One region of the Ruegeria sp. BG5 genome, then DNA from elsewhere that is predicted to be linked to it. Evidence: riboswitches for the same ligand, from Rfam matches in the RefSeq annotation. Region 1 holds a riboswitch; each other region holds the start of a gene.
What was found. A riboswitch is a leader RNA that binds a small molecule or an ion and turns the genes downstream of it on or off. The one in region 1 is predicted to bind cobalamin.
Positions count from the first base shown of each region.

Region 1 (7,520 bases):
CAACAGGCAATCAGGCAGCGGATCGGGGTCCATCAGCGGCGTGGTATGCGGCACGGTTGGCGCGCTGTCCTGCCAGTCGGACCCTGCAAGATGATCGGCGAACCGGCGCTCCCGGCAGGTTTGCCACAGATGGTGATCATGGTTGCCCGGCAGATAGATCATCTTGGTCGAGAACAACCGGCTATCGGGATCCTCGGGCATGGCCAGTTCCAGAAACTGCTGAAACGCCATGGCCGAAACGGTCTTGGTGCTGAAGGCCAGATCCAGAATATCGCCATTCAGGATCAGGGTCGGAAGGGGCGCATCCCCGTTTGCGTTGATTAGATGACGCAGGCAGCCCACCAGTTGCACCAGCAGATCGCTTGGATGGTTCGGATCCACCTTACCATCGGCCGAGGTCAGCCGCGTCAGGATGCTGTTATCGGCCCCGAAATGCATGTCGGACAGGCTGATGTACCGGATATCGCTCATGATTGTGCTTTCTCCTGCGGCCCGTTTTTTAAGGCGATTGCCGGGGATATGGCCCAGGTCAGAGGCGCCAACTCATACTTGACGCAGGGGAACTCATGCGGTCAAGCTGAAAGAGTTAACGCGTTAAACCTTATTTTGGGGCGTTTCAGGGGGCAGAGATGGTTCATTCCGACGAAGACCTCTCGAACCGGCACAATGTCGTCGGCGAGCGCCGGCAGCTTGTTGTGGTCTTCGTCGATCTGGCCGGATCGACCGATCTGAGCGGCCGGATCGACACCGAGGATTACGCCGCGCTGATCCTTGCCTATCAGGAAACCGGACGGCGCATTTTCACCGACTATGGCGGACGGGTCGCCAAATATCTGGGCGATGGCCTGTTGCTGTATTTCGGCTATCCGCAGGCGCGGGAAAACGACGCTGAGCGCGCTGTGCGGGCCGCACTGGACCTGTTGAACGCGATGAAACAACCCCTGCCCGGTACGGACCCGGACGCACCACGCCTGCAGGCCCGCATCGGGGTGCATACCGGCGAGGTGGTGGTGGGTGAAAGCGAACAGGGCGGGCGCGATGTTTTGTTTGGTGAAACAGTGAACATTGCCGCCCGGATCGAGGCGCAGGCCCGTCCCGGAACAGTATTGGTCAGCGATCCGGTGATGTCGCTGCTCAAACAGAAATTTGTATCGCAACCTCTGGGACCGGTTGACCTGAAAGGCGTTGCCCGCCCATTGCCTCTGCACCGCGTATTGCGCCCTGCCGCTGCCAATGCAAGGTCGGGAAACGTCACAGGCTCGACCCCGCTGCTGGGGCGCGAGGCGGTGCTGGGCCAATTGCGCGAACTTTGGCAAAAGGCAACCGAACACGGGCCGGTCGCGGCAACGGTGAAAGGCGATCCGGGGATTGGCAAAACCAGCCTGCTGCGTGCCTTCCGGGCCCAATTGGCCGAAACGCCCCACATCTGGCTTGGGGTACAGTGTGACGCGTTGTCGTCAGGCGCGCCGCTCGCACCCTTCATCGGGCTGATCCAGCAAAGTCTTGGTATCACTCCGGGCATGGAGGACGAAGAGGCGCTCAACCGTCTCAGACAGGGTGTGACGCAACAAGACAATGCACCGGACGAGACCGTGCCGCTGATTGCCCGGTTGCTTGGCATCCATACCTCCGAAACCACCACATTGGAAAATTCCAGCCCGGAAACTCTGCGCCACCGGACCCTTCTGACCCTCGGTCACTGGCTTGCACGACTTGCGGTTGATCGTCCTGTCGTGCTGGTCTGCGAAGACCTTCACTGGTGTGACGCCACCAGCCTGGAACTTCTGGAGATGCTGCTCGACTGGCCTCAGCCGCTGCCGGTTTTCTGCCTTGTGGCGCAGCGCGATGATGGCAGTCCGGGGCTGCCCGCAAAACGGTCCGAAGTGATGGCGCTTGCAGCGTTGGATCACGACCAGGCGACGCAGTTGGCGCAACGGGCCGCAGCCCCCGCGGACCTGTCGGATGCGGTACTGGAAGATATCCTGACACGCGGCGCAGGCAACCCCCTGTATATCGAAGAACTGGCCCGCTTTGCCGGGGAAAACCAGACCGGACACCGCCAAAGCCGCGCGGTTCCGCCAACCCTGAACAGCCTGATCATGGAGCGGCTGGACGCCCTGTCGCCTGAGTCGAAAAAGACCGCTCAGGTCGCCGCCGTTCTGGGCGAGGATCTGGATATGTCGATCCTGTCCCAGGTCGCCCAGCGCGATGAGGTCGAGATATCCGGAACGGTCGGGGATTTGCTGGAGGCCGATATTCTACGCCCGCGCTCGGGCACCAACGATGGCTACATGTTCCGCCACGCGCTGACGCAGGACGCGGTCTATGCCACGCTTCTACGGGCCGAGCGGACCGATCTGCATGCCCGCGCCGCTGTGTGCCTTCAGGACGGGACGGCGGAACAGCCCGACAAGATCGCCCATCACCTGCATGCTGCCCGGCATTTTACCGATGCCGCCATCTGGTACCGCGACGCCGGGCTGCGCGCGGTCAAGCAAGCTGCGGTCGAGGATGCAACGGTGCTGTATCGCCGTGCTTTGGCCTCGCTGGAGCAGACCGAGGAAAACCGCCAGCGGGACGAGATCGAGCTGTCCATCCAGATCCCGCTGGAAAACGCGATCATGGGCGTGCGGGGCTTTGCCTCACCCGAAATCAAACCGGTGCTGGATCGCGCGTTGGAACTGGCCGAACGTCTTGGTGACGCGGATGAGACCTCATCGGCGCTGAACGGGCTGGCCGCGCATTTTCTGGACAAGGGAGACTGCGCTAAGGGCATAGAATATGCCGACCGCATTCTGGCTATGCCCGGCGCGGGCGCGAACCGGATCGGCATGTTGCGCGCCCATACCACGCTTGCCTTTCTGCGGTTTCAACTGGGCGAAGGTGAGATTGCCGTTGAACATGCAGAAGAGGCGATCCGTCTCTACCGCCCCGAGGATTACGCCGAAGTTACCTATGGCATTGGCACCGATCAGGGCGTTCTGGCCTATGGGGTCAGCGCGGTGGCCCATTGGTGGTGCGGCGCGCCCGATACGGCGCTGAAACGTGCCGAGGCGGGGTTGGCGCTGGCCGAGGAGTTGAACTCGGCGCTCAGCCTGGCCGCCGCACGGGCCTTTCTGATCATAACCCTGCATTGTCGCCGGGACAGTGACCGCGCCTATGCGCTGGCCACCGAGACCTATGAGACATGCACCCAGCTTGGCATCCCGCTTTGGGGCGGGCTAAGCCAGTTGTTCCGGGCCGGGCAACCCATCGACCCGCCGGACAAGCGGTGTCAGGAGGTTGATGCCGGTCTGGCTCTGTTGGCGAAAACCGGCAGTCAGACAGGTTCGGGTATGGGGTTTGCGATCATGGCTGACACGCGGCTGGCCAATGATGACCCGGATACAGCGCTGGCGATTGTTGACACCGGGCTGCAAATGTCGGGGATGTTGAACCAGCCGGTCTGGAACCCGGACCTGATGCGGTTGAAAGCACAGGTGCTGGCTGTTCTGGACCGACAAGACGAGGCCGAGGCGCTGCTGCGCACCGCAATTGACGAAGCCGGGGCTGCCGGATCGGTTTCGCTGGCCCTGCGCTGTGCGCGGGTGCTGTCTGATATGCTAACCGGCACCGCGCGCGAAGCCGAGGGCGCGCAGTTGGTTGCCGATTGGGCCGGTCGGCTGGAGCCCGGCGCCGCCGCTTCAGACCCGGCCTGACGACACTGAATTTCAACCAGAGGACCATTTCATGACAGACCATATCGTTTTCTGCTCGGGCCCGATGTTCAGCGTCGGTGATCTATGGGAGCAATATAACATCGCCGCCGTGCTCGAGGCCGGAGGGTTCGGCACCTATCTCGCCCCGCGCGACGGCGTCGAGATCGCCAAGATGATGGATATGTTGCAGGACCCTCAGGTCTGGTCGCAAAAGGGCCAAGAGATGCTGTATATCATCCTCAAGGTCGGCTATGCGCAAGATATCTACCAATTGCTCGGGCGCTGCTCGAGCCTTGTGTTCAACATGGATGGCCGGGTGCCCGATGGCGGCAGTATTGTCGAGGTGACGACCGCCTACGCCGCTGGAATGCCCCTTGTGATCTACAAGACGACACCGGTGACGCTGTTTGGTGGGGTCGATAACCCGATGATTCAGGGGCTTTCGACCAATTGGGACTATGTGCATGACACCGCATCCATCGTGCCCGCCCTGCTCAAACGGATCGAAGCTCAGTCGCAGAACGGCTATGTCTACACCCCGCCCCCGAATGTCAGCCTTGTGATGGAGGTTGGGGCGATGACCGCAGACCCCAGTTCGGACCTTCACAAGCGGCTCGACGCGATTTCGAATGCGCCAAACGAGAAGGCCGCGCTGGAAGCGGGTGAGGAACTGATCGACTGGGCGAAAAGCAACAAGGCTTATCAGGCTGCATTTGGCGGGTCGGCACCCACGTAAGCCCTGTTGGATTGGTGGGGTTGAAACGAATTCAGTGACACTCGCCTTGATTTCGACACCTCGTTCCCGGATCTCATCCAACACACGCTGATAGCGCCAAGCTGCATCACGGACCGCTCCTCACTCGGGCATGCCGAATGGTCGGTGCGCGTGGTCTTGCAAACCGCGCCCATTTGTATACCATTGGATACAATTGACCCAATGACATCGGGCCTGAAATTTGTCCGTCCAAGCCACATCACCAAGCCGCCCCGTTAGGCGGGCCATTACCTTCGGCCTTGCCGGGCTGGGAACGGTCGTATTCTGGATGCTGGGCCTGCCACTGCCCTTTCTGTTCGGCCCCATGACCGCCTGCCTGATTGCGGCACTGGCGCATGCGCCGATGGAGGGGTTCGGGCAAATCTCGGTCGCGGCGCGCACTATCCTGGGCGTGGCGGTGGGGGCTTCGATCACGCCTGATCTGTTTGGCCAACTGCCGAAAATGGCAGCGTCGATTGCTCTGATCCCACCCTTCATCCTGTTGATCGCTTTGGTCGGGGTGCCGTTCTTTCGCAAGGTCTGGGGCTTTGACGACAAAACGGCCTTTTACGCCGCGATGCCTGGCGGGTTGCAAGACATGATCATCTTCGGCACCGAGGCCGGTGCCAATCCGCGCGCCCTGTCCCTGATCCATGGCACGCGCGTGCTGATCATCGTGACGCTCGCCCCGTTGCTCCTGACCCTGTTCTACGACGCTGACCTGACCAACCCCATTGGCGAACCCGCCCGCGACCTGCCTTTGCACGAACTGGCGCTGATGGTCGTCGCCGCCATTGTCGGCTGGAAAGGCGGTGAGCGGATCGGCCTGTTCGGAGCGTCCATTCTGGGCCCAATGATCCTGACTGCGGCCTTGTCACTGGGCGATTTCATCCACACCCGCCCACCGCGCGAGGCGATCCTTGTCGCGCAATTCTTTATCGGCTGCACCATCGGCGTGAAATTTATCGGTGTCACATGGGTCGAGCTGCGCAAAGTTGTGGCGGCGGGCTGCGCCTATGTTGTTGTGCTGGCCATACTTGCGGCAGCCTTCACGGCCCTTGTGACCACGTTGGGGTTCGGGCAACCGATCGAGGCCTTCCTCGCCTTTGCCCCCGGCGGGCAGGCTGAAATGACGGTCTTGGCCATCGTCTCGGGCGCGGATCTCGGGTTTGTCATTACCCACCATCTGACACGGATCGTTCTGGTGATCATCGGCGCGCCCATCGCGGCCAGTCTTCTGGTGCGCTGGTCCGGCTCTCGGGATTAGAGGGGTTTCGCAGTTTGATTTGGGTTCAATTCCTGCCGGGTTGCAATCCGACGCTGCGTGCTTTGCTGGCACCAGTAGACACAGCTTTGGCCTTATGAGACTGTGCTGCCGATGGTGTCCGACGCTCTGAGTCGGCTGAAAAGGGAATGCGGTGCGGGCAAACGCCCAAAGCCGCAACTGCCCCCGCAACTGTAAGCGGCGAGCGACCCCCGACAGACCACTGGATGACCCCGCTTGGGTTGTCCGGGAAGGACGGGGACAGCGAAGAACCGCAAGTCAGGAGACCTGCCATCTCCGGCGCATATGTGCCGCAGTCACCTTAACTCGGGCGGGGTGCCCGTGGACGGAGCGACAAGAGATGGACCGCACTGGCCAGACACCACTGTTGATGACCCACACAAGCCGCCCAAAAGCGCGGAGGGCGTCGTTATGCTTGACCTGACCATTTCCCAACTGGATACCGGCCACGTGCCACCGCAGCGCGCGCAAGAGCTGGGGCAGATGGGCTATATGCAATGGCTGGGCGGCCTGCCCGGTTCGGCAAACTACCACGCGCAGGCGCGGATTGCTTTGGCCAAGGCCAAACCGTTTGCCGAGACTTCTCCCGCCATCGCTGTGTTCTGCGACCTGCTGGCCCGATCCATGCAGATGCCCCTGGAACCATTGTTCCTGGCCCTGCCCGCAAAACAGCGCCGAGGGGGCCATCGCGCGCGCCGCGCCGCCTTGTGACCTCATGCGGGCAATTCAGCCTGTGCCACCGCCCGCATTTTGGACGATTTTGGCCGGGCAATGCTTTGACTGCTTATTGGTGATTTCGTTGGATATGCGCGACGAACAAGACACATTATGACGCAAGCTCATAATTTAGTCGAATAACAATCATTTCACCTCATAATGCCAACGCGCTATACCTTCGGCCCACACAGCCGATTGGATACCGCGAATGCTTGACTTTACCTTGCCCGACACACCCGCGCTCGCGACGCTGCGCGCATTGGCTGCCCAGCGCATCCTGATCCTTGACGGGGCCATGGGCACAATGATCCAGACGCTGAACATGACCGAAGAGGATTTTACCGCCAACGGTCACATCCATGGCCCCGGCTGTCGGCATCACTATCACCCGGATCATCCGCAACAGGGCAACAACGACCTGTTGGTGCTGACCCAGCCGCAGGCAGTTGAGGACATTCAATACGAGTTCGCAATGGCCGGGGCGGATATCCTTGAAACCAACACTTTTTCCTCAACCACCATCGCGCAAGCTGATTACGGGCTGGAGGCTGCGGTGCATGATCTGAACGTCGCAGGCGCGCAGGTGGCCCGGCGCGCGGCGGACCGGGCCACGGCTGAGGATGGCAGACCCCGGTTTGTGGCCGGGGCTGTGGGTCCGACGAACCGGACGGCCTCGATCAGCCCGGATGTGAACGATCCCGGATACCGAGCCGTCAGTTTCGATGATCTGCGCACAGCCTATGGCCAGCAGATCGACGGGCTGATCGAAGGAGGCTCTGACCTGATCCTGATCGAGACGATCTTTGACACGCTGAACGCCAAGGCGGCGATTTTCGCGGCCTTCGAGAGTTTCGCCAAGGCCGGACGCCGCCTGCCGCTGATGATCTCGGGCACGATCACCGATGCCTCGGGCCGGACGCTTTCTGGCCAGACGCCCACCGCCTTCTGGCATTCGGTCGCCCATGCGCGCCCTTTCACCGTCGGGCTGAACTGTGCCCTTGGCGCAGAATCCATGCGCCCGCATATGGCCGAGATTTCAAGCGTTGCCAGCGCGCTGACCTGCGCC
Region 1 is NZ_JBQFTC010000001.1:128,272-135,791, reverse strand. Features, by position in the region: gene ACR0KX_RS00585 (metallophosphoesterase family protein) at 1-471, opposite strand, end outside; gene ACR0KX_RS00580 (AAA family ATPase) at 630-3,698, shown strand; gene ACR0KX_RS00575 (nucleoside 2-deoxyribosyltransferase) at 3,730-4,434, shown strand; gene ACR0KX_RS00570 (AbrB family transcriptional regulator) at 4,655-5,719, shown strand; cobalamin riboswitch at 5,815-6,026, shown strand; gene ACR0KX_RS00565 (hypothetical protein) at 6,149-6,448, shown strand; gene ACR0KX_RS00560 (homocysteine S-methyltransferase family protein) at 6,663-7,520, shown strand, end outside.

Region 2 (7,520 bases), 2.0 Mb from region 1:
TCTTGGCCTGTGCGGCGGCTATCAGATGCTGGGCAGAACAATCTCGGACCCCGACGGGGTGGACGGTCGGCCGGGCAAGGTTGAAGGGCTGGGCCTGCTGGATGTGGACACTGTCATGGCCGGTAAAAAGCATGTCACGCTGACCGAAGCCTGCGCCCTGCCCAACCGCGAACCTGTCAGCGGGTATGAGATTCATATGGGTGAAACGGAAGGCCCGGATTGTACGCGGGCCTGGCTGGAGGTTGAGGGCCGCCCCGAAGGCGCAGCCAGCGCCAATGGGCGCATTCTGGGCAGCTATCTGCACGGCATATTTTCGTCCGACGCGTTTCGGGCGCAGTTTCTGGCAAAACTGGGTGTGAAATCGGAAACCGCCTATGAGGATGGTGTCGAGCAAACGCTGGATGATCTGGCCGATCATCTAGAGCAGAACATGAACCTGGATTTACTGCTGGACCTTGCGGAGCCGCCGCAGCGGGGCTGAGCTGTTACTCCAGCTCCTGCGCTGCCAGCGCCCGGTGAATCTCGCGCCGGACCATCTTGCGCACGTTGCGGGTGATCCGCTCGCCCAGCACGCCCTGAAGCTCTTGCCGGACAACCTCGGCAATCATGTCACGCAGCGCGTCTTCGTCGATGGCCACGTCGCGCGCGGGCACAGCGTCTTCGGCCACAGGCATGACTTCGGGCGAACGAATGAAGGTGGCCGGTTGCGGTTCTTCCTGCTCGGGCTCGGCCGCTGCAGCTGCGTCCTCACCGTCTGTTGCCTGCTCTGCAGGCACATCCTCTGGCTCGGGCTCTTCGAACCCTGAATCCGTGGTCCAGGCGAGGCCCTGAGTCGGCGTCCCTGAATAGGCATCGTCACTGTCGCCATCGGGTTCCCACTGATCTTCGGTCCGTGCGATTGCAGCTTCCAGCGCTTCGATCTTCGCGCTCAGGCTGGTTGCGGGGTCTTCGGTGGCCTCAGGCTCTGGCCTGGCCTCTTCCTGACGCGGCGCATCGCTATTGGCCGCCGCATCGGCCTTCACGATGTCACAGGCGCGCAGCAGCATTGGTTTCGCCGACTCCTCGGCGCTGTATTTCGGTTCCAGCTTCAGCGGGGGCTGTTCAACCTGAGCGGGTTTTGAGATTCGCAACGCCTCGGTCAGCACCAGACGCCCGGGCTTGCGCGCGCCCGAGGACGGGGCTTTGCGCCCCTCTTCGCTGACCAGACGTTTGACCGAAGACAAAACGTCTTCGATCCCGGCTTTTACGACATTGTCCGTCATTTTGCTCTACCGCTCTTTCCTCAGGCCCGAGTGTAGCCAATCCTGTCAGAGCGAACAACAGATAGTATTGCCCGTCAGTCCCGACGCAACGCTTTGAGGACGCGATCCAGGTCTTTGCTCTGTTTGCTGACCTGTGCAGGGGCTTTCTTGACCAGATTATAATACAGCGTCGGGTCATAGATCTGCACCGCCAGACCCAGACGTTCCGCCGTCAACAGGCCCTGAGCCTGCAACAGCTGATAGGCAGCGCGCGAACGCTCTGTGCGCGAGGCGACCTCGTTCAGCTGCGCATCCAGCAAATCCTGCTGCGCGTTCAGAACGTCCAGCGTGGTCCGTGCGCCCAGGGTTGCCTCTTCGCGAATCCCGTCAAAGGCGACCTGCGAGGCGCGTACCTGCTCGGTCGATGCCCGCAGGCTGGCCGAGGCGGCCTGAAAGTTTGCATAGGCTTCGGACACGCCCTGCGTGATGTCCTTTTGCACGTTCAGAAGGTTCGCGCGCGACGCATCGCGGGTGGCCATCGCCCGGCGCACCGATGCCGCCAGACGTCCGCCGGCATAGATCGGCTGGTTGAAGTTCAGCGAGACACTCGCATTTTCGGTGTCATCGTCATTATCATAGCTTTCCGTAATGCCCGCATCTGCATTCAGCGTGACATTCGGCCCCAGATTCGCCCGCTGCTGCTGCACCTGCAAATCAAGCGCACGCACTTCGTGCTGGGCCGCAAGAATGGCCGGATGGTTGCGGCGCGCGAACGAAATCGCCTCTGACTCGGACCGGGGCAGTGACGGAAGGCTGGGCTGACCAGCGGTCGCCCCCGGTAGTTTGCCGACGGCATTTACATATTCCGCCTGCGCCGTGCTCAGGTTACCGCGTGCAACTGCCAGATCGGCCTGGGAACTGGCCAGCTGTGCCTCGGACAGGGCGACGTCCGTGCGCGTGACTTCACCCACTTCGAAACGGTCCCGCGAGGCCCGAAGTTCCTCGGCCGACACATCGACGTCATTCACCTGAATCTGCACGGTTTCTTCCTGCAGAACGACGTTGAGATAAGCGTTTGCTGCGCGGAACAGAATGGCCTGCTCGACATCGATCAGGCTTTGGCGCGTGGACAACACGATTTCCTGCGCGGATTGCTTACCGAGAATCGAGAACCCGCCATCATAGATCAACTGGGCCAGCGTGAGGCCGGTAAAGAATGTCGAAGGCTCGTTCCGGACCACTATACCGCTAGTCGTTGTCCGCGTGTAATCCTGCGAAACGCGCACTGTCCAGTTGATGATCGGACGCAGCGCGGACACCGCAATGGCAACATCTTCATCAGCGGCACGCAACAGCGCGCGGTTCTGTTCAAGAAGACCGCTGGTGTTATACGCCCCGATAAAGGCATCGGTCAGGTTGTCCGCCCATGCCAGGCGTACAGGCATAACGCTAAGGGCAAGACCAGCGGTCACCGCCAAGGCCCTGACCAGCTTACCAGTTGCCGTTCCACGCATCACCAAATCCTCTCAAATCAAAATTACACTGCCCTGCGGGAAGTTTGCGTTGCCGTTTTCAACTAATCAAGGTGGCAGAAAAAACCACCGCCCGACTATAGCGAAAATGCACACTCGACTGAAAAACTGTCCAGTGTCGGCGCACTGGCGTTGAAAGCGTCGCGCCAGCTGACCCGGTCACCAGCCTTGCGCCCGATCCGAACGACGCCCAGACCATCCTGCACAAACAGACAGGCGATGCGCCCGTTGTCTTTCAACTGACCCAGCAGAGCGTCCGGCACCTGCTGCACGCCGCCCTGTATCATGATCACGTCGTAAGGCCCGTGTTCCTCGGCCCCTTGCTCCAGCGGGCCCACATGCACCACGGCATTGTCTGCATCCGCCTCGGTCAGGGCATCCTGCGCTTCTGCGGCCAGCGCCTCATCGCTTTCAACAGCAACCACCAGTTCAGCCATGCGCGCGGCAACGGCGGTGGAATACCCCAGCCCCGGCGCGATATCCAGAACCGCCTCATCTTTGCAAATATTCACAGCGTCCAGCATCTTGGCCAGAGTCCGAGGCTCCAGCATGCTGCGCCCGTCCCCCAGATCGATTATGCCTTCAACATAGGCGGCCTCGCGCTGCGCATCCGGCACAAAATTTTCACGCGGGACGGTCAGCATGGCATCGATGATCGGGAATTTCGTGACATCAGAGGGCCGAATCTGCGTATCGACCATAGTGCGGCGTCGGGTTGCGAAATCTGTCATTTGATCTCTCGTCTGAATTCCCACGTTTTTTTGGCTTTTGCCACATCCCGCAGCAACCGGCAACGGCCCTGTTGCCACAGCCCGGCCCGTGCGACAGGTTTGTGATCCGGCCCAGATCAGCATTTCCCGCCTCAGGCGCCAAAATTACACGCAATCCTCTGGACGCCCCATAAGAAAGCTGCTAAAACGCCTGTCACACCACGGCAAGTATTTGATTTTACTTGAAAAGGCGAGTTGGCGGAGTGGTGACGCAGCGGATTGCAAATCCGTGTACACCGGTTCGATTCCGGTACTCGCCTCCACTTCCTTCAATACCTTCACCTCGCGACGCAAAGACGAAAGCGCGCCCCTCTTAGGAATCGCGCCCCGCCGGGATAACCTCATAACCCGGTTCTTCAGGTTCATCGTCCTGCATTTCAGGTGGAAAGCCGGGCGCGCGGATGTCGAGGCCGGTGGCGTCTTCCAGGCGTTTGATGATGTTGGGCGACAGTTCGCGTTCGCCGTAGCGTGCGATGCCGTCCTCGAAGATCTTGATCATGATCGGGTTGATCTCAAGCGGGACACCCGCGCGGTCGGCGACGTCCTGAAACAGGCCGATATCCTTTTTGACAAGGTCCATGGTAAAGGAAATATCGCGCGAGCCGTTCAGGATGACCTGGCTTTCGGTCTCATGCACAAATGAGGTGCCAGACGAGATCTTGATCGCCTCATAGGTCGTGTTCAGGTCCATCCCGGCGGCTTTGGCGGTCACCAGCGCTTCGGCGCAGGTGATCAGGTTGGCGGTGGCCAGATAGTTGGTCAGAACTTTCAGAACCGAGGCCGAGCCGAGATCGCCGGTATGCAACACCCGACGGCCCATCGTTGTCAGGAAGGGCAGGATTCGCTCAAAAGTATCCCGGTCGCAACCCGCGAAGATCGAGATATTGCCGGTTGCCGCCCGGTGGCATCCGCCGGAAACGGGGCAATCAACCGCCGCCCCGCCCCGTTCGATGACCATGGCACCCAGCCGCTTGGCCTCGGCCTCGTCGGTGGTGGACATTTCCATCCAAATTTTGCCGGGGCCGACCTCGGGCAACATCTCCTGCATCACCGCGTCCGAGGCGGCAGGCGATGGCAGGCAGGTGATCACCGCGTCGCAATCGTGCATCAGCTGGGCCGGGCTTTCGGCGGCCTTTGCGCCCTTTTCGACGAATTCTGCCACCAGGTCTGCATTGAGGTCATGGACCGTCAGGTCGATCCCGTTGCGCAGCAATGAGCCCGAGAGTTTTCCGCCCACATTTCCAAGTCCGATGAACCCAACTTTCATTATTCGCGTCTCCCTGCGTGTTTTCCGGTATGCGACCATGTCGCGGGCACCGCGTCATGCCGCCCAGCGACGCTGGCAGGTCGCTTTTCATCCTAGCCACGCGATGGTGGTCGCATCGCGCTTGACAACCTGCCCGCACGTGCCGCATGTCCCTGTCGTTGGTGTCGGCGACAGCCGATGAAAAGGGAATGCGTCAACGGTTTATCCGCCAAACGCAGCCGCCCCCGCGACCGTGACCGGAGAGGGTGCCCAATGCCACTGGCCTGCCAGGCCGGGAAGGCGGGACATCCGACAGAGGAGCCAGACGAACCGGGCCTCTGACATCCGCAAGCCGGGAGACCTGCCAGCACCCGAAGTTGAAACCGGGCGGGGTGTTCCGGTGTCGGGTCCATGTGCATCGCGTGGCCCGCATGAAACCCCGTCCCCCGCGAAGAGGATTTGGGGGGATGAGAGACATGACCGAGACTGCGCCGGTCGAGCTGCTGGTTTGCACCACGTGCCGCCGTGGTCTGCCCATCGAGGATGATGACCAGCGCCCCGGCACATTGCTGCACAAAGCGCTGGAACAGGCGGACCTGCCCGAGGGCGTCACACTGAAAGCCGTCGAATGCCTGTCGAATTGCGATCAGGGCTGTTCCATCGTGCTGCGTGGCGGGCCGGATCGCTGGACCTTTGTCTATGAGAACCTCAACGAAACCGATCACGTTGACGTCATCGTCGACGGAGCGACCAAGTATCTGGCCACCGAGGACGGCTTGGTCAAATGGCGCGAGCGCCCCGAACATTTTCGCAAAAACTGCGCCTCGCGCATTCCCCCGATTGGAGCCCTGAAATGAGCAACCTCGAAAAACTCCCCGTCACCGTCATCACCGGCTTTCTGGGCTCGGGCAAAACGACGCTGGTCAAGCATCTGATGCAGAACCCGCAAGGCAAACGTCTGGCCGTGGTGGTCAACGAGTTCGGCGATGTGGGCGTTGATGGCGACATCCTGAAATCCTGCGCGATCCCGGATTGCCCGGCGGAAAACATCATGGAACTGGCCAATGGCTGCATCTGCTGCACCGTGGCCGATGACTTCATCCCCACCATCGAGGCGCTGATGGCGCTGGAGCCGCGCCCGGATCATATCCTGATCGAAACTTCAGGCCTCGCCCTGCCGAAACCGCTGCTGAAGGCGTTCGACTGGCCCGATATCCGGTCGAAGATCACCGTGGACGGCGTGATCGCCTTGGCAGATGCCGAGGCTGTCGCCGCCGGTCGCTTCGCCCCGAATGTCGAGGCGGTGGATGCCCAGCGCTTGGCCGATGACTCGATCGACCACGAAACACCTTTGTCGGAGGTGTTCGAGGACCAGATCTCCTGCGCCGACATCATCCTGCTGACCAAACCCGATCTGGCCGGTCCCGAAGGTGTGGCGAAAGCCAAAGAAATCATCGCGGCCGAAGCCCCGCGCCCTCTGCCCGTGGTTGAAGTGGCCGAAGGTGCCGTGGACGTGCGCGTCGTGCTGGGCCTTGAGGCCGCCGCCGAGGATGACATGGACGCTCGACCGTCGCATCACGACGGCCACCACGACCACGAGCATGACGATTTCGAAAGCATCATCGTCGAACTGCCGGAACAGACCGAACCCGCCGATCTGGTCGCCAAGATCGAACGTCTGGCGAATGAGCTGAACATCCTGCGCGTCAAGGGCTATGCCGCCGTTCAGGGCAAACCCATGCGTCTGCTGGTGCAGGCCGTCGGTGCCCGCGTCCGGCACCAATATGACCGCCCCTGGGAGCCCGGCGAGGACCGTCGCTCACGTCTGGTCGTGATTGCCGAGCATGACGACATCAAAGAGGCCGCGATCCGCGATATCCTCGTGGGTGTGACCGAGGCTGCCGAGTAAACCATGCACGTCGTCTTCCGCGAAAGCCACGGGTTAGAGGAAACCGAGACCCCGACCGATCTGGGCCAGAGCCCGGCGGATCTGGTGGTGCTGTCGTTCTCGGACAGTGACCTCGGCGCCTTTGCGGCGGGCTGGCATCGCGGTGGCGGCCCCGAGGGGCGGATGCCGACGATGCGGCTGGCGAACCTAACGGCGCTCAAGCACCCTCTGTCGGTCGATACCTATGTGGAACAGACGCTGGAGGGCGCAAAGGGTATACTGATCCGCCTGATCGGCGGTGTGCCCTACTGGTCCTACGGGTTGCAACAGGTTCTGGCACTGGCGCAGGCCAAGGGCATCGCGCTGGCGGTCCTGCCTGCGGACGGGCGCGAGGATACGCGGCTGGATGACTATTCCACCCTGCCCATCTCGACCCTGCGGCGATTGGCGCATCTGTGCGACACCGGCGGAGAGGTCGCGGCGCAGGCCGCCCTGGCGCAAATGGCGCTGGCGGCGGGGCTTTATGCCGGGCCGGTGATGGGGGCCAAGACGTTGCCCGAATGCGGCGCGTGGTGCCCGGATCGCGGCGTGATCCCGGTGGATGCCGCCTTCACGGGCGATGCAAAACGCATCCTTGTGACCTTCTACCGGGCCTATCTGACCTCAGCCGACACCGCTCCTGTCGCGGCTCTGATCCGCAGCCTCCGCGTGCGGGGTTTTGAGGCGGTGGGCCTGTTCGCTCCGTCTCTGAAAGCGCCCGCAGCAGCCGATTGGCTGCGTGAGCAGGTCGTGGCGCTGGCCCCGTCGGCCATCATCAACGCCACCTCATTCTCGGGCAAAGGC
Region 2 is NZ_JBQFTC010000001.1:2,118,272-2,125,791, forward strand. Features, by position in the region: gene ACR0KX_RS10105 (cobyric acid synthase) at 1-481, shown strand, start outside; gene ACR0KX_RS10110 (hypothetical protein) at 486-1,262, opposite strand; gene ACR0KX_RS10115 (TolC family outer membrane protein) at 1,337-2,755, opposite strand; gene ACR0KX_RS10120 (protein-L-isoaspartate O-methyltransferase family protein) at 2,851-3,504, opposite strand; tRNA gene ACR0KX_RS10125 (tRNA-Cys) at 3,733-3,806, shown strand; gene ACR0KX_RS10130 (NAD(P)-dependent oxidoreductase) at 3,857-4,849, opposite strand; cobalamin riboswitch at 4,953-5,172, shown strand; gene ACR0KX_RS10135 (DUF1636 domain-containing protein) at 5,266-5,646, shown strand; gene cobW (cobalamin biosynthesis protein CobW) at 5,643-6,698, shown strand; gene cobN (cobaltochelatase subunit CobN) at 6,702-7,520, shown strand, end outside.
Region 2: linked by a shared signal. The riboswitch ahead of ACR0KX_RS10135 (DUF1636 domain-containing protein) and the one ahead of ACR0KX_RS00565 (hypothetical protein) in region 1 are both predicted to bind cobalamin.

Region 3 (7,520 bases), on a different contig from region 1:
GCACCCACGATGGCCGAGGTTACCAGCAGATTACGGTGCAGCGTTCCGGCAATGCCTCGGGCGATGTGAGGGACCATCAGGCCGACAAAGCCAATGACGCCCGCGACCGAGACAAAGCTTGCCGTGGCCAAAGCCGCAACAAAGAACATCCGAAACCGCAGGCCCTGAACCGGAATACCCAGCGTCGCGGCTGTGAAATCCCCGGTCAGCAGCGCGTCCAGCCAGCGGCTGCGATAGAGTGAATAGCCCAGGATCATCGCAAGCCCGATCAGGACAAGGGGAAAGGTCTCCCACCGCGCGAGGCCAAGACCGCCCAGCATCCAGAAGATCACCGAATGCGCGGCACGACTGTCGCCGGAAAAAATCAGATAGTTGGTGATGGCAGAAAACAGGAACGAGACCGCAAGCCCTGCAAGGATCAGCTTTTCCGGCGCGCTTGTGCGCAAGCCCTGAACCAGCGCGAGAACGATGCCTGACGCGATCAAGCCGCCACAGAAGGCAGCAAGCGGCAGGGTCCAGATGCCAAGCACGTCCCCGGTTACCGTGATGACCAGAACCGCCCCGGCGGCTGCGCCCGAAGACAGGCCAAACAGAAACGGGTCGGCCAGATCGTTGCGCGTGGTCGTTTGCAGCACCACGCCGACCACACCCAGACCAGCGCCAATGACCGCCGCGAATAGGGCGCGGGGCAGGCGCAGGTCGAACACGATCCGATGCAGGGGGGACATCTCGCCTTCGGTCAATCCGGTGCCCAGCATGATCGCTGTGCCTACGTCTGCGACAGGAATGGATGTCGTGCCATAGACAACGGACAGCAGCAAAAGGGCGGTCAGAATGACCGCCCCCAGCAGGACCGCACGCCCCGTTTGAGCCATTTTAGTTGAGCTCCGGGTGCATGGCCGAAACCATCTTTTCGATGGCGTCGATATTTGCCGGTCCCGGTGTCAGCTCTTCATAGCGCAGACCGATCCAGCGTTCGTTCTTGACGGCATCGGTCAGGGACATGGCCGGATGCTCCTGCAGAAACTTGAACGTGTCCTCGGCACCGTTCCCGGTCTGATAGTCCAGTAGGACCAGAAATTCGGGGTTTGCGGCGGCCACTGCTTCCCATGAGGTGCGACCCCAGCTGGTGTCCATGTCATGGGTGACGCTGACACCGCCCGCAGCCTCGATCATGGCGTCTGGAATGGCGAATTTACCGGCGGTAAAGGGCGCATCGGCGGGACCGTCCAGCAGGAAGACGCGGGGTTTCGGCAGGTCTGCGGTTTTGGATTCGATGGCCGCCAGCTGGTCTTTCCAGCCCGAAACCAACGCTTCGGCCTTGTCTTCCACATGCATCACCTTGCCCAGACGCAGCACGTCATCGAACAGAAGGTCCATGCTGGCTTCGGGGCGGTCCTTGTTCAGGTGAACGCAGCTTTCGGTCAGGACCATGGTTTTGATGCCAAAGGGTTCCAGCGTGTCGGGGGTGACTTCGCCACCCGGCTGCATGCCGTAATACCAACCGGCAAAGAACATATCCGGCTCGACCGCGACCAGATTTTCGACGGTGGGGTATTTGGGCGCCAGTTCCGGGATGTCACCGCGTTTTGCATCGAAATCCGGGCTGGTCTTGTACCAGCCGGTAATGCCGGTCAGGCCGACAATCTTGTCCTGCAAACCCAGCGCAAAGGCCATGTCGGTCATGTTCATGTCGTGCACGACAATCCGCTCGGGCGTGCCGTCGAACACCAGTGGTTCTCCGCAATTGTCGACGGTCACTTCATGTGCCGCCGCACCACTCGCGAGGCCCGAAACAAGGACTACGGACCAGAATTTCTGCATCATCAAATTCTCCTGTTAAGATGACAGCTTTCGTTTTCGGATATCCAGCGCCGGGATCACGCGCCCTTCGTGCTGGAAACACAGGTAGTCAACGCCAAACGTATCGCGCACACGCTCGGGTGTTAGAACTTCGGGAACCGGGCCGAAGCCGGTCATGCGGGTTGCCTTCATCAAAGCGACATGGGTGGCGAATTCGGGGATCATGACCAGATCGTGCACGATCATCACAACCGTCACGCCCAGTTCGGCCACCAGCGACAGCATGTGGCCCTTGGCGTCGGGGTCGAGGTGGTTTGTCGGCTCGTCCAGAAACAAAAGCGATGGCCTTTGCGCCAGAGCCCGTGCGATATGCGCCCGCTGACGTTCCCCGCCGGACAGACGTTGCATCGGTTTATCGGCCAGCGGGACCAGTTCGGTGATCTCAAGCACCCGCTCAAGATCGGCCTTATGATCCTCGGCGGACCGGTCGGCCTGAATCGGGATTTGCCCAAGGGCCACATAGTCGCGCAGTTTCAACCGGCCGTCAGGCAGTTCCTGCTGCCCGACCACGGCGATGGTGCGTGCCCGTTCCGGGGCGGACAATTGACGCAGGCTTTGCCCCTTGATCGTCACATCGCCCAGGGCCAGACGTTCGAGGCCGCAAAGCAGGTTCAACAGCGTGGTTTTCCCGGCCCCGTTTGGCCCGGCAATGGCCAGGATCGACCCCTCATCCAATGAGAAGGAGACATCCTGTAGCAACACATCCCCATTCAGGGCGTAGTATTCGAGCCCCTTGGCAACCAGAAAACTCATATCTTGCCCTCTGTCGAAAGGCGCGGCAGACGCGCCAGAGTTTTGTAAAGCAGGGCAGGGGGCCGGTCGGCTGCGCTGGTCCAGCCGTCGGCACTGTCGCGGAACTGGCGGGCGAAGGCGGCAATCGCGTCCAGATCGGCGGGGCTTTGGATATCGCCGAACAGGTATTGCGCCTTGCCTTCGGCTTGCAGCCCAACGGTCAAGGGGCGTTCGCACCCTGCCATGCAGGCAATCAACCGGGTCGCAAACCCCGGTGGTAAGGTTGCGTCCAAACTGGCCTTGGCTGCCTTGGCTTCGATTTCACCCTGACAGGTCGAACAGATCAGGACGAAGTGGTCAGCTTGGGATGACATGGCTGTCCCCGCTGCGGAAACCGCGCGAAAAGAAGAAGCCACGCCCGCAGGCGAAAAATTGAGCCATCAAATCCTCCTTCCAGGACGCCCCGCCCCGGGTTGGTTGCACAGGTGATGGCAGGTCTCCTGACTTGCGGGTCATGGCTTGGCCAACCTTCCCGACCTGTTCAGGCCAGTGGTGATTTGGCGTCGCTCTCCGCTTACAGTTGCGGGGGCAGTCACGGATTTGGCCGCAGGGCCGCACCGTATTCCCATTTTCATCCCGCAGGCATCGCAACGGGAACCATCGCTGGTCAGCTAGTCTGTCGCGGATTTAATTGTCAAGCGTTCTGACCGAGATTTTGGCGGCGCGGACTGAGTGTTTAGTAATCCGCAACCAGCAAAAATTCCGGTGCTGCGTCCTCTTCAATGGTCGCGAACCGGGGGATCGGTTGTTCGAACACATTGTCCGTGCGGTCGTCATTGACGGTTGAGACCTCACCGATCAGACAATCCCCACGCTCGGCCCAAAAAGCATGCCAGATACCGGGCATCAGGGTCACGCTTTCGCCGGGTTTCAGGCGCAGCAACTCGCCGGGGGTGATGGTGACATCGCAGCCGTCGCTGGGCACAACCACCGGATTGTCGCGATCAATGCCGCCTTCGGTGTCCGAGGCGTAGATCTCCATCACCAGATCACCGCCGCCCCGGTTGATAATGTCCTCGGCCTTGATGATATGGCGGTGCATCGGAGACAATTGTTTGTCGCGCGAAATCAGCAGTTTCTCGGCATAAAGCATACCGCGACCCTGGTTCAGATCATTCACGTCGCCATTGCGCAGGGTGAACAGGAACAGGCCCAGTTCATCAAACTTGCCCTGACCGTAATCGGTAATGTCCCAGCCCAAACCACGGGCGCGGATCGTGTCGGCCTTTGCGCTGCGCATCTGATCAGGGGACCAGTCGGCGAAGGGCGGCAGGACCGCGCCGAAGGATTTGATGAAGGCCTGCGCCTCGGTCTTGATGTCGTTGATGTCGGATCGTTTCATGTCGGTTCCCTCGTGGGATCAAAGCTCATGCGCCCAGGGCGGATTTGCCCCGGCGCGGGATACGGTGACGGCGGCCACTTCTGCGCCCAGGGACAAAGCCGCGCGCAGGCTATCAGGCGTCAAGGCGCGCAGGCCCTCTTTGCTCAGGTGCCCGGCGCGGTGGAGTTCGGCCAAAACGCCCGCGTTGAACGTATCGCCGGCGCCCACAGTATCGACAACCTGCACCGGTTTGACCGCCACCGATGTCTCGGACCCGTCCGCCAGATAGCCCGACGCCCCCTGACTGCCCCGCGTCACAATCACCACCGACGGCCCGGCCTTCAGCAACAAGGGCACCTTCTCGGCATGGGTTTCCGGCCCGGGAATGATCCAATCCAGATCCTCGTCCGAAACCTTGACGATATCGGCCTGCGCGATCATGCGATTCAGGCGGGTGCGATAGCGGGTCTGGTCCTTGATGAATCCCGGCCGGATATTCGGGTCCAGCATCACCGCGCGGTCGCCGCCATGACGGTCGAGCAGCGCGGCATAGGCATCGGCACAGGGTTCACAAGCCAGACTGATCCCCCCCAGATACAGGGTCGAGGTCGCCAGCAATTGCTGCGGCATATCCTCGGGCTGCAACATTCGCCCCGCCGTGTTTTCATCAACAAAACTGTACGAGGCATGCCCATCCACCAGCTTCACAAAAGCCAAAGTGGTCGGGCGGTCGCTGACAATCACATGCGAGGTGTCCACATGGCTTGCCTTCAGCGTGTCCGCCAATTGCGCGCCAAACATATCCGAGGACAGGCCCGTCAGCATCCCCACCGGCGCGCCCAAGCGCCCCAGCGCGATGGCCGTGTTGAAAATTGCGCCGCCGGAATGGGGCACATAGCCCTGCGCGCCTGAATTGGTCGGTTCGGCGATCATGTCGATCAGGGCTTCGCCACAACACAGGATCATCCCGCGGTCCTTCTTTGGAAATGGTCACACGGTTTTACCGCATGAGCGCATTTTTACAGAAGTTGTTAGCGCCAACAATGCCAAATTCGACCTGTTCCGAGATATAAAGGTTCATCCCTTGCCGCAAATCGCTGAATCGCCCGCCTTGATTGAAGGCATCCAGAAAGCGCTCGCCAAACAGCCAGCGGTTCTTCTCCGCCACGCCGCCCACCAGGAACACGCCGCCCCGAGGGATCAAGGTGACGGCCAGATCACCCAGCAGAGCGCCCAGATGGGTCGTGAACATCTCTGCCGCTTTGACGGCATGTGCATCCGATCCGTTGCGGGCGTCGTGAAGAATGTCCTTTGCCGGGCGGTGCGCTGCGTCAATCTGACCGGCGGCCAGTGCGATGGATTGATAGAGGACAGGCAGACCCGTTCCGCTCAGGAACATTTCAGCTTCAAGCTTCAGGCTGTCGCCAAAGAAACAGTCCGGCGCGATGTGACGGGCGGCTTCGAAAATATCAACCTCGTCCCGGTGGCGCGGGGAGACACCGACATGACCGCCTTCGCCCGAGGCTGTGTGGTAATGTCCTTCCGAATACAACAGCGCCCCGACCCCCAGCCCGGTTCCCGGGCCAACGACCAGACGGGTGCCGGTTGGCGGTGTAGGGTCGCCCTGCAGCACGGCCACATCGGCCTTCGTTGCCTCGGCCACGGACCATGCTGCCGCGGTGAAGTCGTTGATCACATAGGTATGTCGGGCACCTGTGGCCTTGGCTAACTCAGCCTCGGACAGGTCCAGATGGGCGTTTGTCAGTTGGATCACGCCATCGCGAACCGGGCCCGCGCCTGCGGCGACAACGGCCTGAGGGTCGGTGCCGACGTCATCACGCAGGCTGTGGAACGCCTCCAGCAGGTCGGGCAGGGTACCGGTCGGATGCTTGCGCAGATCCGTCAGCTCTCCGTTTGTGATGACCCCAAGCCGGGTGTTGGTGCCGCCGATATCTGCTACCAGGTTCCAATGCTCATGCACCGCACCTGCCGGTTGTGCCAGGGGCACCGCAACGGGTTCACCCTGCGCCAGCGCCGACTTCAGCGCGTTAAACGAGGCTTTGGGTCTGCGCTCCAGCGTGTCGAAATCCACATCGACCAACCCGAACCGCTTTTCATAGCCGAACGCCCATTCGTAATTGTCCAGCAGCGACCAGATGAAATAGCCCTTGACCGGAACGCCCTGATCCAGCGCAGTTTGCACCGCCGTAAGATGCTGATTCAAATACTCTATCCGGTCGTCATCCTGCTGCCGTTCGGGGCTGGCCATGCCGTTTTCGGTGACATAGATCGGCAGATCCCCTGTGTAATCCCGCGCCGTGCGGGTCAGAAAACTAGAAAGGGCCGTCGGCTCGATCTCCCACCCCATCTGCGTTTTTGGCAGCGGGCCGGGCACCTCTTTCAGGCTGGGCCATGCGGTGTCGGACGGGGCGATCAGCTTGCGGGTGTAATAGTTCAGCCCACACCAGTCGACGGGCGTTCCGATGATTTCGAAATCGTCCTGCCAACCGGTTGGCAAGTGCTTTTCCAGCCCGTCCAGCACATTCTGCGGGTAGGCTTTCTTGAAGACGCCACCCAGAAAGAACCGGTTGTAAATCCCATCATAAAGATCGGCGGCCTCGCGTGCCTTTGGGCTGCTGTCGGCGGGTTCGGCCCATTCCAGATTGAACACCGCACCCAGGTTGTTCATCCCCAGCCCCCGCATGGCCTGAATGGCGCGCCCATGGGCCAGCAGAACATGGTGCATGGCGCGCGCGGCCGCACGAATGTCGCGCATGCCGGGGGCGTGGTGCCCTTCGAAATGGCTCAGCCAGCTCACGCACCAGGGCTCGTTGATCGGGGCGACGCTGTGCATACGGTCGCCGATGCGGCCCATGATGACCTCGGTGAAATCGGCGAACCACCCGGCAATATCGCGGTTGCGCCAGCCGCCGAGGTCGGCCAGGGCCGAAGGCAATTCCCAATGATAAAGCGTGGCGCAGGGGCGGATGCCGCGATCCAGCAGCGCATCGGTCAGCCGGTCGTAGTAGTCCAGCCCGGCCTGATTGACCTGACCGCGCCCCTCGGGCATGACCCGCGCCCAGCTGGTTGAAAAGCGATAGCAATCAAACCCGGCCTCGCGCACCAGATCGAAATCTTTCGGGAACCGGTTCAGGTGATCGCAGGCCAGATCGCCGTTTTCGCAGCGCACGACATTGCCGGGCGAGGCGGCGAAGGTATCCCAATGGGTCTGGCCAGCGCCGCCCTTCGCGTGGCCTTCAATCTGATAGGCCGAGGTTGCCACACCAAAGAGAAAATCCTTGGGGAAATCAGCGCGGGTGTATTTCATTTTGTTACCTGCTTGGCACCGGGCCGGTTGATCTGCCCACGACCAGTTCCGCCTCGAGCAATTTGGTTTTGGTCGGATCGTTCGGGGACTTGATGCGCTCGATCAGCATGTCGGCGGCCAGTTCCCCCGCCTGACGCACGGATGAGCGTGTGGCTGTGAAAATGGGCACGTCCTGCCCGTTCTTGAGGTAGGACAGGTCGTCATCATGGGCAATCA
Region 3 is NZ_JBQFTC010000003.1:163,451-170,970, forward strand. Features, by position in the region: gene ACR0KX_RS12880 (iron ABC transporter permease) at 1-875, opposite strand, end outside; gene ACR0KX_RS12885 (ABC transporter substrate-binding protein) at 877-1,827, opposite strand; gene ACR0KX_RS12890 (ABC transporter ATP-binding protein) at 1,840-2,616, opposite strand; gene ACR0KX_RS12895 (DUF1636 domain-containing protein) at 2,613-2,969, opposite strand; cobalamin riboswitch at 3,069-3,272, opposite strand; gene ACR0KX_RS12900 (D-lyxose/D-mannose family sugar isomerase) at 3,332-3,997, opposite strand; gene ACR0KX_RS12905 (carbohydrate kinase family protein) at 4,016-4,942, opposite strand; gene ACR0KX_RS12910 (glucokinase) at 4,977-5,984, opposite strand; partial or broken gene ACR0KX_RS12915 (GH1 family beta-glucosidase) at 6,006-7,304, opposite strand; gene ACR0KX_RS12920 (substrate-binding domain-containing protein) at 7,309-7,520, opposite strand, start outside.
Region 3: linked by a shared signal. The riboswitch ahead of ACR0KX_RS12895 (DUF1636 domain-containing protein) and the one ahead of ACR0KX_RS00565 (hypothetical protein) in region 1 are both predicted to bind cobalamin.

Region 4 (7,520 bases), on a different contig from region 1:
TTGTACTTTTTCCGCAGCAGCGGTTTCGTCGGTCTCCGCAGATTCCAACGATTACAAAAAGTATTTTTTAGAACCCCATGAGTATTGCGAAACCTACGAATGCCGAAAGGGGCCATCTCTGCTTGATCCACCTATCTGGGACCAAGAATGGCAGCCGTTTGAAAGTTCGGATCTTGCAGTTTGGGGAGCAGATGTCTGCTTGGGTTACTTCCTGACCAAAAGTGAAAGTGCTTGGAATGGCGGGACACCTGACGGCAAGGAAGGAGACCACCACGGGTTCTATCTTGTTTTAGGTGATTTCGCAGCTCGATTGCACGTTTTTGACTGGCCCTATGCAACTGAGGGCAGCCCATATGCGGGCTACGGTGTTTACAACTGCGAGAACACAAGTTGGCCCGAGCTGTTATTGGACGGGACACGCGTTGAAGAACTAAAGAAGTGGGCTGAGCACAGGTTGTCCGAAGCAAACGGGTGGGTCGGTAGTATTGACGGCTTTGAAGGGTACCTAAAAGGTTCGTTCAGAAATGAAACGCTTGGTTTGACGTTAAGGATAGAAAACCTAGGCGGTGTGAGGATCAGCTTTAGGGCGGATTATTTTGGACCACCAATCTTAATTGACGAAACGGACGGCATGTATTGACGCTTGCCTCTCATGTCCGGTTACAACTCCTTCCGTGCCCTCAACGCCGCCGTAATCGTCCCGTCATCAAGATAGTCCAACTCGCCCCCAATCGGCACACCCTGCGCCAGCGAGGTCAGGCGGACCTGCCCCTCCAACTGATCGGCGATGTAATGGGCGGTGGTCTGGCCATCGACGGTGGCATTCAGGGCCAGGATGACCTCGGTGATGCCTTCGGCCACGACGCGGTCCTTAAGGCGGGGGATGCGCAGCTCGTCCGGGCCGACCCCGTCCAGCGCAGACAGCGTGCCGCCCAGCACGTGGTAACGACCTTTGAACACCCCGGCGCGTTCCATTGCCCAGAGGTCGGCAACGTCCTCGACCACGCACAGCTCTCCTGTCGCGCGGGCCTCGTTATTGCAGATGTCGCAGATGTCGGTGGTGCCCACATTGCCGCAATTCAGGCATTCGCGGGCGGTGACGGCGACCTGCTGCATGGCGTCCGAAAGGGGCGTCAGCAGCAGGGCGCGTTTGCGGATCAGGTGCAACACCGCGCGGCGGGCCGAACGGGGGCCGAGGCCGGGCAGCTTGGCCATCAGGTCGATCAGGTTGTCAATGTCGCTGTTCGAACTCACGGCCTGTCCTGTGTGGCGCCGGAGGAGGCCTCCGGCGGGAGTATTTGGGAAAAGATGAAGATCAGAACGGCAGCTTGATATCTGCGGGCAGGCCCATGCTTTCGGTCAGCTTGGCCATCTCTGCCTGCGAACGCTCGGCCGCTTTGGTCTGTGCGTCCTTGATCGCGGCCAGGATCAGGTCCTCGACCACTTCCTTGTCGTCGCCGTTGAAGATCGATGGGTCGATGTCCAGGCCTTTGAGTTCGCCTTTTGCGGTGGCGGTTGCCTTGACCAGACCTGCGCCGGACTCACCGACCACCATGATGGTGTTCAGTTCTTCCTGCATGTCGGTCATTTTGGTCTGCAAATCCTGCGCGGATTTCATCATCTTGGCCATATCGCCCAGACCGCCGAGTCCTTTGAGCATCCGAATTCTCCTGTATCTTTGCTTGATGCCTAAATACGGGCCGCGATGGCATGGCACAAGGGGTCAGAAATGCTCCCGCCCGTCGTCAAGGTCTTTGGCAAGACCTTTCCTTCCGTTGGGCCCGGCAGCGCGCGGGCCTTGCCCGCGCGCTGCCGGGCCCAAGGCCGCTCAGGGGCATCGGCGTCAGCCGATGGCCCGTGGCGGGCGCGGGAGTGTTCCGGGAATCGGATCACACCATGCGAACGCGGTTCAGCCCGTCCGTTTCGGTTACGGAACAGCAGATCGACCGCAACGTGCGCGGATGGTTGTAATCCCAAGGCCGCCCACGGTGCAGCGTCGCCCGCTCGTCCCAGATCAGGACGTCGCCCGCGGTCCATTGATGCGAATAGACATATTCGGGCCGGGTGCAAAAGGCGATGGCCTCGTCCAGAATGGCCTGGCTTTCCTTGTGCCCCAGCCCTTCGATGGCGAAGGCGTGGGATGCTATGAACAGGGCCTCTTCGCCCGTCACGGGGTTCGGCCAGATTGCCCGCCAGGGCCGATCGGGCCAGCGGGTCATCCGGGGCAGGGCTGCCAGATCGGCATCGATTTTCATGCGGGAATGCGACAGCCTGTGCCAGATGATGGCGTCTTGCAGCGGTTCTTTCAGGTGGCCGGGCATCTCGGCCCAGGCAGCGCGTGTCGAGGCAAGTTCCGTCTCGCCGCCGCTGGGTGGGACCACGAGGGCGGTCAGAATATTGATCAGTGCAGGGGTAGGCAGGAATGTGCTGTCTGTGTGCCACAGCATATTGGCCTGCAAATCCAGCAGGCGCAGATCGTCGCGGGCGCGCAAGCCGTCCTCTGTCTGATTGGACAGTTCCGACACCTGAAACTCCACATCGCGCCCCGCCGCCATCTGTTCCCGGTTTTCCAGCGGCCCAAACAGTTCGCCCAGACGCATGTGATCGTCATCCGAGATGCTCTGCCCCGAAAAAAGCAGGGCGGAATGCGTTTCGAAGGCGTGCCGGATCTGGGGGTAGAGGTTATCCTGCGTGACCTCGCGCAGGTCGACGTCATGAACAATCAGGCCGAATTTGGGGTGCAGCGGGGTTGTGCGCATCAGGCTCCTCGATCATGGGGCGGGGGTCGACTTAATCCTCTTCGAACGGGTCCCATTCATCCTCGACCTCTGGCAGGGCTTCGGTTTCGACCTGTGCCGCGCGTTGTTCGGGGGTTTCTATTCTGGTGATCTTGGCCTTTGGGAAATGCGCCAGAACGGCTTGAACCAGCGGGTGTTCCGAGGCTTCTTCTTTCAGCGCCAGTTCCGCCCTGTCGCGAATCTCGGCAATCGTCGGCGCGTCGCCATCGGACACAATCGACACGGCCCAGCGATTGCCTGTCCACCGCTGCAGGGCCGAGCCCAACCGTGGGGCCAGATCCGTCGGGGCTTGCGGCGCAGGCGTAAACTCGATGCGTCCCGGCTGATAGGAAACCAGCCGCACGCCATTTTCGACCTCGACCAACAGTTTCACATCACGGTTGACGCGGATCAGTTCGACAACGTGATCGAAACTGGGATAGCGCGCCAAAGCGGCCTGCGTGTCCTGGGCCAGCGCCGCGACCGGAGCACCCCCTGCCCCGCGAGGCGCAGGCGCATAGGTCGGTGCTGCGCGCGCTTCAACCGGTGCCGTGCCGTTACCGTGGATCGGCATACCGCCGCCCGGTCCGCCATTTGGTGGCGCAGGTGTATCCTGCAGACGTTTGATCAGTTCTTCCGGGCTGGGCAGGTCGGCCACATGGGTCAGACGGATCACTGCCATTTCGGCGGCCATCATGGCGTTGGGGGCGGCCGAGACCTCCTCCAGCGCCTTCAACAGCATTTGCCACATGCGGGTCAGTACTCGCATGGGCAGGGCGTCAGCCATCTGCTGGCCACGGGCGCGCTCGTCAGGGGATACCGTCGGATCCTCGGCTGCGTCCGGCGTGATTTTGACGACCGAGACCCAATGGGTGATCTCGGCCAGATCACGCAGCACCGCCAGCGGGTCGGCCCCTTCGGCATATTGCGCGCTAAGCTCGGTCAAGGCCCCGGCGGCATCGCCGCGCAGGATCATATCCATCAGGTCCAGCACCCGGCCACGGTCGGCCAGTCCCAACATGGCGCGGACCTGATTGGCGGTAGTTTCCCCGGCCCCGTGCGAGATCGCCTGATCCAGCAGCGAGGTTGCATCCCGGGCAGACCCCTCGGCCGCGCGGGTGATCAAGGCCAGCGCGTCCTCGGCAATCTCGGCCCCTTCGGCGCTGGCGATCTTTTGCAGCAGGCCGATCATATCCTCGGGCTCGATCCGGCGCAGGTCGAAGCGTTGGCAGCGGGACAGAACCGTCACCGGCACCTTGCGGATTTCGGTGGTGGCGAAGATGAACTTCACATGCTCGGGCGGTTCCTCCAGCGTCTTGAGCAGCGCGTTGAAGGCGCTGGTCGAGAGCATGTGAACCTCGTCGATGATATAGATTTTATAGCGGGCCGAGGCGGCGCGGTAGCGGACGCTGTCGATGATCTCGCGAATATCATTGACGCCGGTACGGCTGGCGGCGTCCATCTCCATCACGTCGACATGGCGGCCTTCCATGATCGCGGTGCAATGTTCGCAGACGCCGCAGGGTTCGGTTGTGGGGCCGCCCGCACCATCGGAGCCGATGCAGTTCATGCCCTTGGCGATGATCCGCGCCGTGGTTGTCTTGCCGGTGCCGCGAATGCCGGTCATGACAAAGGCTTGCGCTATGCGGTCGGCTTCGAACGCATTCTTAAGCGTGCGCACCATGGCATCCTGCCCCACCAGATCAGCAAAGGTTTCCGGACGGTATTTGCGGGCGAGAACCTGATAGGCGGGGCTGTCTGTGTCGGTCATGTCTGCTCTGGCGGATTCGGGACGTCGTCGCAGCGTAGTGGCCGCTGCCGCCCGCGTCCACCGCAGGGTCGGGGAAATTTGGTTTGGAAAGACCCGAGATCGGCGTAAACTGGAATCTCAGTATTTTTGAAGCACATTTTACAAGCAGGCTTGGGTTTGGGAGGAAATCTTTGATGTCGCAACTGGTCGTCTACGCGCTGCAAGTCGGAGGCGGAACACTTGCGCTGACCTCGATGCCGGGACGCGGCGGAGATTACGCGGGCGATCTGGATACTATTGCGGATTGGAAACCCGGTCTTGTGATCTCGATGACCACGGAAGTTGAGATGCTGCAGGACGGGGCCCGGACCTTTGGCAGTGACATTCAGGGCCGCGCCAGCAGATGGGTTCATTTGCCGGTCGAGGATTTTGGCGCCCCGCCGCGCGCCGTTCAGGATCGGTGGGGGTCGGTCAGCGCATCGGCGCGGCAGGCTTTGTCCGGCGGTGGCCGGGTGCTGGTGCATTGCCGGGGTGGGTGCGGGCGATCCGGTATGGTGGTCTTGCGCCTGATGCTGGAATGCGGGGAACCGGCAGACAAGGCGCTGGCCCGGTTGCGGGCCCTGCGCCCCTGCGCGGTGGAAACCGACGAGCAGATGGCATGGGCCACGAATGCGACCCACGCACCTTTGGATGCGCGCTCAGGCTGATACCCGTGCCGGTTCCTGGACTGGTCTTGAAGGTCTCAGGGCCAAGACCTCAAGCATGGCGCAAGGTGTTCTTGGCAAGGCCCCGGACGGAAGGGCCGCGCATGTCTCGTCAAAAATCAGGTCGGCATATGTATCCAGCGTTTGGATCGGCGTGTCCGCCTCGGTCCCGCAGAAGATGCGTATCTGTTCAGGTCCTGCGCGAAAGCGGGCCATGCACCCTTGCGCGCAATGAGTCAGGTCGCTGCTGCCTTCGATTTCAAATCCTTCGCTGGTGACGTGGTCGGCCTTGTTCATTGCCTCGGCCAGCGCGCGCGCCATGCGCGCCATTGCGGGGCAGGGCCCGCCTGTGCGTTGGCAAATGGTCGCCACGTATTTGTGGGTTTTTGTCTTCCAGATCATCCTGCGCCCTCCGCGCGGCGGACGGGGACGTTGGCAGGCGGTTCAGCTATGCGCTGTCAGGACCTGCCCGGACACCCCGCCCGAGTTTCGGTTACGTTGATGATGGCAGGTCTCCTGACTTGCGGGTCGTTGCTTTGCCGACCTTCCCAGCCTTTCGGCCAGTGGCATTCCGGCATCGCTTACCGCTTACAGTTGCGGGGGCAGTCGCGGCCTTGGTTCGTTCCGGTTTGACCGGGCAGAACCGCACCGTGTTCCCTTTTCATCCCGACCCATTGTGTGGATCGGAAACCATCACACAACCGCTAGCGTCTGTTCGCGTTCTGAGTCAAGCGCGGTTTTGGGTGTCACGTACACAAGTCTTGTGCCGGGCGACGTGTGGTCAAGTGGCAGCAGGGTTGACTCGGCTGCGGGTTGTTGTGCCTCTTGGGCAGGTAAACCGATTGGTTCAGAAAGGCCCGCAGGTTCGATGTTGGACACGCAGCAGCACGTGAAGATCGAGGATTTCCAGTTTCCCGCTGGTCCGGCCCAGCTGTCGGCGCGGATGTATCGGCCTTTTACTGATCCCGACACGGTGGTGGTTCTGAACGGGGCGACCGGTGTGCCGCGCGACTACTACCAGCACTTTGCCCGGTGGTTGGCAGCCCAGCGTGGCATGGCCTGCCTGACGTATGACTATCGCGATTTCGGTCACTCTGTTTCCGGCCCCATGCGCGACTCGCAGGTCACGATGTCGGACTGGGCCCTGATCGATATGCCCGCAGCACGGGCCGAGATGCGCCGAAGGTTTCCCGACGCCCGGCAGTGGAGCATTGGTCATTCCGTCGGCGGAATGCTGGGGCCGATTCAGCCGGATATCGACCAGATCGACCGGATGATCTGTGTTTGCTCGGGGTTGGTGACGCTGTCCGATCACCCATGGCCCTATCGGGGGTTGGCCTGGGCGTTCTGGCATGGGCATGTACCGCTGCTTGTGAAAGCCCTGGGGTATCTGCCCGGCAAAGCCATTGGGTTCGGTGCCGATCTGCCGGGCTCTGTCTATTGGCAATGGCGCAGGTGGTGCACCGCACCTTTGAATTATGTGCCTGAGATCGGGCAAAAACTGCCACTGGCGCGCTGGGCGGATCTGGGTGTTCCGGTAGATCTGTTCACCAGCGACGACGATCAGACCGTCCCGCCACAAGCCGTATGGCGTCTGGTGGATCTGTATGGGCCGGACGCGCGGCGGCACCTGTTGTCACCCAAGGAGTTCGGAGTGAAAGAGATCGGCCATATCGGCGCATTTGCCCGCCGGAATTCGGCAATCTGGCCCCGGTTGGTTGCCTGATTGTGCTGATGAGCGGATACGTGGGGGAAAGGTGAGAGGTTGGACATCGACCCAAGCGGGGCTCGTTGTGGCTGCTTCCTTCCGGACCTGACCAGGTTGGCGAGGCGCTCGCCCGCGCCAACCTCTCAGCGCTTGATATAGGGAAGCCTGGGGAAAATGACAACCCGTCAGAGTGTCAGCCGGATGCGTTCGAACCCCTGCGGGTCCGGGTCCAGAACGATAGGGTCGTAGTTCTGCAATTCGGGCAGGTACTTCAGCGCGCCGGGCCCCGTACTGAGGATTGCCTGAACCCCGGCCTGCGGCGTGTACGAAAACGGATAAACCGCCTGAGACAGCGGGTCGGCGGGCAGGTACCCGGTCAGATAATCGCGTAGGATTCGCTTGATATCTATTGCAGGCAGGTTGATCGGCTCTGCCGTTTCCACAAACGGGAAATGCCCGCCACCATTGGCGCGGTAATTGTTGAGCGCGACCACAAAATCCTGATTGGGGTCAAGCGTAGACCCGTCAATTCTGGCCTGCCGGATGCGGCGGTGAGAATTGTCGATCAACTGCCCCTGAGC
Region 4 is NZ_JBQFTC010000007.1:48,003-55,522, reverse strand. Features, by position in the region: gene ACR0KX_RS17895 (hypothetical protein) at 1-640, shown strand, start outside; gene recR (recombination mediator RecR) at 661-1,254, opposite strand; gene ACR0KX_RS17885 (YbaB/EbfC family nucleoid-associated protein) at 1,316-1,660, opposite strand; gene ACR0KX_RS17880 (TauD/TfdA family dioxygenase) at 1,890-2,759, opposite strand; gene ACR0KX_RS17875 (DNA polymerase III subunit gamma/tau) at 2,791-4,548, opposite strand; gene ACR0KX_RS17870 (protein-tyrosine phosphatase family protein) at 4,722-5,234, shown strand; gene ACR0KX_RS17865 (hypothetical protein) at 5,226-5,633, opposite strand; cobalamin riboswitch at 5,721-5,941, opposite strand; gene ACR0KX_RS17860 (alpha/beta fold hydrolase) at 6,100-6,957, shown strand; RNA gene ffs (signal recognition particle sRNA small type) at 6,987-7,085, opposite strand; gene ACR0KX_RS17850 (bifunctional 2',3'-cyclic-nucleotide 2'-phosphodiesterase/3'-nucleotidase) at 7,125-7,520, opposite strand, start outside.
Region 4: linked by a shared signal. The riboswitch ahead of ACR0KX_RS17865 (hypothetical protein) and the one ahead of ACR0KX_RS00565 (hypothetical protein) in region 1 are both predicted to bind cobalamin.